One region of the Enterobacter sp. QK-SA4 genome, then DNA from elsewhere that is predicted to be linked to it. Evidence: predicted binding sites of a transcription regulator. Region 1 holds the regulator's gene; each other region holds the start of a gene.
What was found. Region 1 encodes LexA, which represses DNA repair genes until DNA is damaged. Its sites were predicted from a motif close to TNCTGTATGTACATACAGNA; they were not measured.
Positions count from the first base shown of each region.

Region 2: a site for LexA is predicted at 1,927-1,946, ahead of dinB (DNA polymerase IV). Genes of this name have one in related genera too.
Region 3: a site for LexA is predicted at 1,991-2,010, ahead of AC1VYI_RS15185 (metal-dependent hydrolase). Genes of this name have one in related genera too.

Region 1 is NZ_JBXFXH010000007.1:4,411,553-4,414,829, forward strand. Features, by position in the region: gene dinF (MATE family efflux transporter DinF) at 1-1,143, opposite strand, end outside; gene lexA (transcriptional repressor LexA) at 1,207-1,815, opposite strand; gene AC1VYI_RS22885 (diacylglycerol kinase) at 1,924-2,292, opposite strand; gene plsB (glycerol-3-phosphate 1-O-acyltransferase PlsB) at 2,447-3,277, shown strand, end outside.
Region 2 is NZ_JBXFXH010000007.1:3,854,637-3,857,913, forward strand. Features, by position in the region: gene pepD (cytosol nonspecific dipeptidase) at 1-774, shown strand, start outside; gene dinB (DNA polymerase IV) at 851-1,909, opposite strand; gene nqrM ((Na+)-NQR maturation NqrM) at 2,019-2,222, opposite strand; gene nqrF (NADH:ubiquinone reductase (Na(+)-transporting) subunit F) at 2,222-3,277, opposite strand, start outside.
Region 3 is NZ_JBXFXH010000007.1:2,832,099-2,835,375, reverse strand. Features, by position in the region: gene AC1VYI_RS15190 (L-cystine transporter) at 1-1,258, opposite strand, end outside; gene AC1VYI_RS15185 (metal-dependent hydrolase) at 1,386-1,976, opposite strand; gene hxpB (hexitol phosphatase HxpB) at 2,078-2,749, opposite strand; gene AC1VYI_RS15175 (YniB family protein) at 2,898-3,277, shown strand, end outside.

The DNA.
Region 1 (3,277 bases):
CGCTCCGCGCGTCGCACCAATAAACATGCCGTCCAGCAGATAACACCAGACGCCGACCACCGGTAAGATGACTTGCCAGATGAGATAGTGACTCGCCAGCTCGCGCAGCGCAGGGATAGACGTAAGCAACGCGACGATTTGCTCACCAAGGCAGGCATAAACCAGGCCGAACGCCAGCGCCACCAGTCCCGACTGGCGGCAGGCTGCCCGCCAGACGTCCCGCAGCTGCCCGCTTTCGCGCGCGCCGTAAGCCTGCCCGGAATACGCTTCTACCGCATAGGCAAAACCGTCCAGCGCGTAGGCGGTAAAGGTCAGTAGCGTCATCAATACCGCGTTGACCGCAACGATTTCTGGCCCCAGTCGCGCCCCGAAAACCGTCAGCGCGCCGAAGCAGAGCTGAAGCAGCAGCGAGCGCAGCATGATGTCACGATTAAGCGCCAGCAGCCTACGGATATTGCCGCGCCATGCAGTTTTGAGCTGCGCCAGGGAGATGCCGCGCATCGCCAGCACGCGCCAGACCATCCACAGACCAATAATAAAGGTTCCGTATTCGGCAATTGCCGTCGCCAGCGCCGCGCCCCGCACGTTCATATGCAGGCCCATTACCAGCCAGACATCCAGCACAATGTTGAGAAGGTTGCCTACCACCAGCAAAATCACTGGTGCACGGGCGTACTGAACGCCCAGGAGCCACCCCAGCAGAACCAGGTTTGCCAGCGAGGCGGGCGCGCTGAGCCAGCGGATTTCAAGGAAACGTCGCGCCTGAGCAAGTACCGCCTCGCTGCCGCCGACAACATGGAGCGCAAGGTCGATAAGAGGCGCACGAAATAAAACGATTAACGCCCCTGCACCGAGCGCAAGGATCAGCGGCTGGACCAGCGCGCGCGCCAGACGCAGCGGATCTTTTGCACCATAAGCCTGGGCCGTGAGCCCGGTGGTGCTCATGCGCAAAAAGAGCAGCAGCATAAACAGGAAGCTGGTTGCCGTCGCGCCAATCGCCACGCCGCCAAGATAAACAGGCGAATCAAGGTGGCCAATAACGGCAGTATCGACCAGACCCAGCAAGGGAACGGTAATATTGGAGAAAATCATCGGCAGAGCAAGACGCCACAATGCCTTATCGGATGCCGTCAGCAGTGACATGAAAAATACCGGGAGTCGAGAATGGAGCAGGCTACAGCGGCGCCATAGCCTGTCAGGAAGAGGTTACAGCCATTCGCCGTTGCGAATGACCCCAACCGCCAGTCCTTCGATAGAGAAGTTGTGTTCGCGGAGATCGACCACAATCGGGGAGAACTCGTTGTTTTCAGGCAGTAGCTGAACGGTGTTCCCCTGTTTTTTCAGACGCTTGACGGTGACTTCATCATCTATGCGCGCGACAACCACCTGGCCGTTACGCACATCCTGCGTTTTGTGCACCGCAAGCAGATCGCCGTCAAGAATACCGATGTCTTTCATCGACATACCGCTGACGCGCAGCAGGAAATCAGCGCTTGGTTTGAACATGCCAGGATCGACCTGGTAGTGGCCTTCAATATGCTGCTGTGCCAGTAAAGGCTCACCGGCAGCAACACGGCCTATCAGCGGAATGCCCGTCTCTTCTTCCACCAGCAGGCGGATACCGCGTGACGCGCCTGAAACAATCTCAATCACGCCTTTACGCGCCAGCGCTTTCAGGTGTTCTTCAGCAGCATTCGGAGAACGGAAGCCCAGACGCTGCGCGATTTCCGCACGCGTGGGTGGCATACCCGTCTGGCCGATATGATCCCGGATGAGATCAAACACCTCTTGCTGCCTGGTCGTTAACGCTTTCATTCCGCCCCCTGGGTGTATATACAGTTATGCTGTGAGTATATACAGTCAAAGGCGATTTTGGAACCAAAAACTGCACAAAAAACCAGGGACTTAATTATTCCTCGAGGCTCATCGGAAATGTGACCAAAGCAGCGTGACCCAGGTGATAACAGCAGTGATAATCGCCAGCAGCACGGCAGCAGAGCCCATGTCTTTTGCGCGGCCAGAAAGCTCATGGAAATCTGAACCTATGCGATCAACAACGGCCTCAATAGCGCTATTAAGAATTTCCACTATCATCACCAGAAGCACGGAACCGATTAGAAGTACGCGGGTAATAGCATCAATATCAAGGAAACAGGCGACGATCACCGCGATGATAGCGGCGACGCCCTCCTGGCGAAAGGCAGCTTCGTTGATCCACGCGGCACGGAAACCTTTCCATGAATAGCCGGCGGCTTTGATGATACGCGTTAACCCAGTGGTATTATTGGCCATTAAAAGAACCTTTTATGAAAAAAAGCGTCAGTAACAGGAACTGTAGCGCGTTTCGCTACAGCCTGAAGTATGACGGGTAACAACAGAAATTTTGCGCGCTTTCTGTTATCCTTGCGCCGCAATTGCATTATTAACCAGAGGCTTTACATCGTTTATGTCCGGCTGGCCACGAATTTACTACAAATTACTTAATTTACCATTAAGCATCCTGGTAAAAAGCAAGTCTATCCCAGCAGAACCCGCGCTGGAATTGGGGCTCGATACGTCGCGTCCTATTATGTACGTTTTGCCTTATAACTCGAAGGCAGACTTACTGACGCTTCGCGCCCAGTGTCTGGCGCATGACTTACCTGACCCGCTTGAACCGCTTGAAGTTGACGGTACGCTGCTGCCGCGCTACGTGTTCATTCACGGTGGACCGCGCGTGTTTACCTATTACACGCCAAAAGAAGAGTCCATCAAGCTGTTCCACGACTATCTTGACCTGCACCGCAGCAACCCCGATCTGGATGTGCAGATGGTGCCGGTATCGGTGATGTTTGGTCGTCGTCCGGGCCGTGAAAAAGGTGAAGAGAACCCGCCGCTGCGCATGCTTAATGGCATCCAGAAGTTCTTCGCGGTCTCCTGGCTGGGACGCGACAGCTTTGTGCGTTTCTCCCCTTCCGTTTCGCTGCGTCGAATGGCGGACGAGCACGGTACCGACAAGATCATCGCGCAAAAACTGGCGCGCGTGGCGCGTATGCACTTCGCCCGACAGCGCCTGGCTGCCGTAGGGCCGCGTCTCCCGGCGCGTCAGGATCTGTTCAACAAGCTGCTGGCCTCCAAAGCGATTGCTCGCGCCGTTGAAGACGAAGCGCGCAGCAAGAAAATATCGCATGAGAAAGCCCAGCAGAACGCCATTGCGCTGATGGAAGAGATTGCAGCGAACTTCTCTTACGAGATGATTCGCCTGTCCGATCGTATTCTCGGCTTTACCTGGAACCGC
Region 2 (3,277 bases), 560 kb from region 1:
AAGCTGCTGGCGCGCTTCCTGGCAGGCCATGCGGCCGAGCTGGATTTGCGTCTGGTGGACTTCAACGGCGGTACCCTGCGTAACGCGATTCCGCGCGAAGCGTTCGCCACCGTAGCGGTTCCCGCGGCAAAAGCGGACGAGCTGAAAAAACTCTCCAGCGTATACCTGGATATCCTGAAAAACGAACTGTCGGCGAAAGAGAAAAACCTGACCGTGGTGCTGGAATCTGTATCTACAGATAAAGCCGCGCTGACCGCGCAGTCTCGTGACACCTTCGTTCAGCTGCTGAACGCGACGCCAAACGGCGTGATCCGCAACTCTGACGTGGCGAAAGGCGTGGTGGAAACCTCACTGAACGTGGGCGTGGTGACCATGAGCAACGACAGCGCGGAAATCATCTGCCTGATCCGCTCTCTGATCGACAGCGGTAAAGAGTACGTGGTGAGCATGCTGGAATCTCTGGGCACGCTGGCGGGCGCGAAAACGTCTGCAAAAGGCAGCTACCCGGGCTGGCAGCCGGATGCAAGTTCTCCGGTGATGGCGCTGGTGCGTGAAACCTATCAGCGTCTGTTCAACAGCACGCCGAACATTCAGGTGATCCACGCCGGTCTGGAATGTGGCCTGTTCAAGAAACCGTATCCGGACATGGACATGGTATCCATCGGGCCAACCATTACCGGTCCGCATTCGCCGGATGAGCAGGTTCATATCGAAAGCGTCGGTCACTACTGGACGCTGCTGACTGAGCTGCTGAAAGCGATCCCTGTTAAGTAATACCCTCACCCCAGCCCTCTCCCAAAGGGAGAGGGTGAAAAACGTAGGCCCGGTAAGCATAGCGCACCGGGCTTTTTTACAATCCCAAAACCAGCTGTCGCTCTAACTGCGGATCCAGCAGCGTGACGTGCAATCCCACCAGCCTCACCCCTCGCCCGCCCCGGCGCTCTTCCCATGCCTTTTTCGCCGTCGCAATGAGATCGTCCTTATTCAGACGCGGCCAGACGTGTTCCTGCGTGGTCTGCTGGAAGTCGTTGAATTTTAATTTGATACCCTGACGGGCAATCAGCAGGTCCGGCTTCACCTTGCTTAAGCGTCGTTCCAGCTCCGGGTAAAGCTGTTCCGTGATAATGGTTTCGCATTCGGACCAGTCATGAATATCTTCACTGAGGGTGCGCTCAACGCCGACGGATTTTCGTAGCCGTTCGCTGTTCACATCGCGATCGTCAATCCCCTGGCTGCGCTCCCACAGCACGCGGCCAAACTTTCCAAAGCGCTTGAGCAGCATGGCGAGATCGCTTCGCTGCACATCTTCGCAGGTCCGTAGCCCCATGCTTTCCAGCTTTGCGGCGGAGACTTTTCCTACCCCAGGTATTTTGCCAAGCGGCAGCGTTTTCAAAAACGCCGGCACCTCGTCAGGCGTGATGACGTACTGACCGTTGGGCTTATTTAAATCGGAGGCAATTTTGGCAAGGAATTTAACGGGCGCGACGCCCGCCGAAGCCGTCAGATTCAGCTCGTTGAAAATCGTCTGGCGGATCTCCTGCGCCATCAGCGTGGCGGAGCCGTGGCAGTGCAAGCTGTCGGTCACATCCAGATAGGCTTCGTCCAGCGACAGCGGCTCGATCAAAGAAGTATAGCGGGAGAAGATTTCCCGAATATGGAGGGAAGCCTCTTTATAGGCTTCAAACCGGCCGGGCAGAAGCGTGAGATGAGGGCAGAGCTTTAATGCCATCGCCGTCGGCATCGCGCTGCGCACGCCAAATTTGCGCGCAGGATAGTTGGCGGTGCTGATGACACCACGCTGAACGCGGCTGCCGCCAATGGCGATGGGAATATCCCGCAGCGCCGGGTTGTCACGCATCTCCACTGCGGCAAAAAAGCAGTCCATATCGACATGGATTATTTTGCGCATAGTAAGCCCTCACTCATCACTGGATAAGTATACAGTAAACAAATGAGGATTGAGAAGCAGATGTGAGAACGCCGGGTGGCGGCTTTGCCTTACCCGGCCTACAAAAAAATTAAATAATGCGCTGCTGTTCGCGGGCCATCCTTTTCTTCCGCGCATCGCACGGTTCCGGGCAGTCGCAAACCTTTTCCATCCCAATAGAGGAAATACCGCCGCAGCTGCCCTGAATGCTTTTCCGCTTAACGATCCAGCCTAACGACATGCCGAAGATGACAAGCACAAACACCACAAAGGTTGCCAGAAACGTCAGCATCATCAGCCTCCAAAGTCATCAAGCAAGATGTTCTCATCTTCGACACCGAGATCTTTCAGCATCTTAATCACGGCGGCGTTCATCATCGGCGGACCACACATATAGAACTCGCAGTCCTCAGGCGCCGGGTGCTGTTTGAGGTAGTTTTCATACAGCACGTTGTGGATGAACCCCGTATAGCCCGTCCAGTTATCTTCCGGCTGCGGATCGGAAAGCGCCACATGGAAGGTGAAGTTCGGGTTCTCACGCGCCAGCTGTTCAAACTCATCTTCATAGAACATCTCGCGCAGCGAGCGCGCCCCGTACCAGAAGCTGATCTTACGCTGGCTACCCAGCCGCTTGAGCTGGTCAAAGATGTGCGAGCGCATCGGGGCCATACCGGCACCGCCGCCGATAAAGACCATTTCCGCGTCGGTATCTTTCGCGAAGAACTCCCCGAACGGGCCGGAGATCGTCACCTTATCGCCAGGCTTCAGGGACCAGATGTATGACGACATGACGCCCGGCGGTGCATCCGGCACATTCGGTGGCGGCGTGGCGATACGCACGTTGAGCATGATGATGCCCTTCTCTTCCGGGTAGTTGGCCATCGAGTAGGCGCGCAGCGTCGGCTCTTTCACCTCAGATACAAAGCGGAAGAGATTGAATTTGTCCCAGTCGGCGCGGTACTCATGCGGCACGTCAAAGTCCGCATAGGCCACAGCGTGCTCCGGGCACTCAATCTGAATGTATCCTCCGGCGCGGAACGGGACATGCTCGCCTTCCGGCACCCGCAGCTTCAGCTCTTTAATAAAGGTGGCTTTGTTATCATTAGAGATAACCTCGCACTCCCATTTTTTGACGCCGAAGATCTCTTCCGGCAGCTCTATCTTCATGTTCTGACGTACCGCGACCTGGCAGGCCAGACGACAGCCCTCTTTTGCCTCACGCTTTGTGATATGCGCCAGCTCGGTTGGCAGAATATCGCCACCGCCCTCTTTTACCGTCACGCGGCACTGCCCACAGGAACCGCCGCCGCCGCAGGCTGAGGAGACAAAAATGCCGTTACCGGAGAGCGT
Region 3 (3,277 bases), 1.6 Mb from region 1:
GCGGCTCAACGGAGATCAGCAGCGCGACCAGCGTCACGGGCAGACCCAGCGCGGGCAGCACAATCAGCGCGGCGAAGGTTGCGCCACCGCCAACGCCCGCAACGCCTGCGGAGCTTACGGTAACAATCCCGACCAGCGTGGCGATCCAGACCGGATCCAGCGGGTTAATCCCAACGGTAGGGGCAACCATCACCGCCAGCATCGCCGGGTACAGACCCGCACAGCCGTTCTGACCAATGGTGGCACCAAAGGAGGCAGAGAAGCTGGCGATGGATTCAGGCACGCCCAGACGACGGGTTTGCGCTTCAACGTTCAGCGGAATAGACGCGGCGCTGGAACGGCTGGTGAAGGCAAAGGTCAGTACCGGCCAGACTTTACGGAAGTATTTAAGCGGGCTGACGCCGTTTACGCCCAGCAGGATGCCGTGCACCACGAACATAATGCCCAGGCCCAGATAAGAGGCGACAACGAAGCTGCCCAGCTTGATGATGTCCTGCAGGTTAGAGCCGGCAACCACTTTGGTCATCAGCGCCAGCACGCCGTAAGGCGTCAGCTGCATAACCAGACGCACCAGCTTCATCACCCAGCTTTGCAGGGTGTCGATCGCGGTCAGCACGCGTTCGCCTTTAGGCGCGTCGTCCTTCAGCAGCTTCAGCGCCGCTACGCCCAGGAACGCGGCGAAAATAACCACGCTGATGATCGAGGTTGGGCTCGCACCGGTCAGGTCAGCAAACGGGTTCTTCGGAATGAAGGAGAGCACCATCTGCGGCACGGTCAGGTCAGCCACTTTACCAACGTAGTTGGTTTGAATCGCGGTAAGACGCGCCGTTTCAGCGGTACCCTGAACCAGGCCTTCTGCGGTCAGGCCAAACAGGTTGGTGACCAGCACACCCACCAGCGCGGCAATCAGCGTGGTGAACAGCAGCGTACCAATGGTCAGGAAGCTGATTTTTCCCAGCTGAGTCGCGTTATGCAGGCGAGCAACGGCGCTCAGAATAGAGGCGAACACCAGCGGCATAACGATCATCTGCAGCAGCTGAACATAGCCGTTACCGACGATGTTGAACCACTGAATGGAATCTTTCAGAACTGGATTATCGGAGCCATAAATTGCCTGTAATGCCAGACCAAATACGACACCCATGGCCAGACCAACCAGCACTTTTTTCGCCAGGCTCCACTGTTTGTGGCGCGCCTGCGCAAGAAGCAATAGCAATACAGCGAACACAACGACGTTCGCGATGAGTGGAAAATTCATCCCCGTTCTCCTGATTTATTATTGGGTCGGTTTTTACCGATCCTGTTGGCGGAAGGTTAGCAGAAGTGTGATGTAGCGCTTATATCCAAATGGAATGGGTTATGACAAATGGGATAATTTTGTCGGTTTACTGTTCAATCTGGTGATGAATAAAGCGATTGAACTGAAATTGCAGCGAATTAATCATCTGGGATGACCAGCGAACTGCACTGTTTTCGGGCAATGTTTGCGGCATCCAGACGGCGTAAGCAAACAGCGCCATGCACAATACGCGCTCAAGCTGGTTGCCTTTCTGCGGTGCGAGGATCGGAAAACGGAAACGCCAGCGGCAGGGCCAAAGCAGCGGTACGCCCGCAGGCGTCAGCATATCGGCGAGAATATGGCTTAAATAGCCCAGCACCATCCCCTGGATGGCATCGGCGGGGACTATCCAGCTTTCGGGCACCTTCAAATAGAAAAGCGTCAGCAGGCCAAACACGGCCAGCAGGCTGTGCGTGAAACCCCGGTGGCCGAACGCGCGGGCGATGGGTTTCGATACCCACTTCAGGCGTTGTCCGAGGAAAGATTTGGGATGGTCAATGTCGGGCAGCAGGCAGGTCAATACGGCGGAAGGGACAATATGCCACCAGTCCCCCTGTGCCAGCACGGGGGTGAGTTCAGCGTTTTTGGCAAATACCGCGCACGCAATAGAAAAAAGCAGGTGGCCTTCCGCCGTCATGATAAAACCCACAAAACTGTCAATTCATACAGTATAGGGTTTTTATACAGTAGGCGGAAGAGGTGACGGTGTAACTGTTTGTCACAAACCAGAGAAGGGCGTTAACCGCCCTGCAGGTGATGCGCCGTGAGTTCTGCCAGTGAGTTAAGCTTCACGTCGGCAAGGGCAAACCGGGGGTCGTGACGGCCTTCTTCTGCGGGCACCACAATGGAGCGCATCCGTGCAGCCTTCGACGCCACCATACCGTTAACGGAATCTTCCAGCGCAACGCAGTTGAGGGGATCCAGGCCGAGCCTAGCGGCGCAGTCCAGATAGACCTGCGGGTGCGGCTTGCTGTAAGGCAATTTTTCAGCGGACGCCAGCGCGTCGAAACTGTCGCGCAGTTCAAACATCGTCAGCACTTTTTCCAGCATGTGCAGCGGTGAAGCCGAGGCCAGGCCAACCTTCAGCCCCTGGGCTTTACACAGCGCGACGGCCTCACGTACGCCGGGCAGCAGCGGCCGGTTCTCTTCCACCAGAGAAATGGCGCGGCTGATAATGCGTGCGGTCACCTCATCGCGACTGGGACCTACCCACGGCTGTTGGGCAAACCACAGATCCACCACCATATCGATGCGCAGGCCCAGGGTATCGGGAAGTTCATTACGGCGGCTGATATCCACGCCGAGGCTGGCCATAACGTCCAGTTCGGCGCGATCCCACAGCGGTTCTGAATCGATCAGTAATCCATCCATGTCAAAAATTGCGGCAAGAATTTGGCGCGGTGTCGACATCACAACGTCTCCTTATCCAGGGTGTTCGACAGACGATACGTGCTAAGCACAATCTGCAATTTAGCATATTGCTTTTAAAGAGCGGGCGAAATTGATGACCAGCAGGTAGACTTAGGCACAAATAACGCGTCTTTATGAAGAGGAACTGATGACGTATCAACAAGCTGGACGCATTGCGGTCTTAAAACGTATTGCTGGCTGGGTGATTTTTATTCCTGCCGTCATTTCTACGCTGATTTCTGTACTCAAATTTATGTACGATCACAGCGAAAAACAGCCGGGTATCAATGCGGTAATGCTTGATTTCGCTCATGTCATGATTGAGATGATGCGTTTTAATACGCCATTTTTGAATGTCTTCTGGTTTAACTCACCCACTCCGGATTTTCATCAACAGCTGAATATCGGCTTTTGGGTGATATATGCTCTGATCTTTGTCGCGCTGGCACTGCAGGCCTCTGGTGCGAGAATGAGTCGCCAGACGCGCTTTTTACGCGAAGGCGTTGAGGATCAGTTGATTCTGGAGCA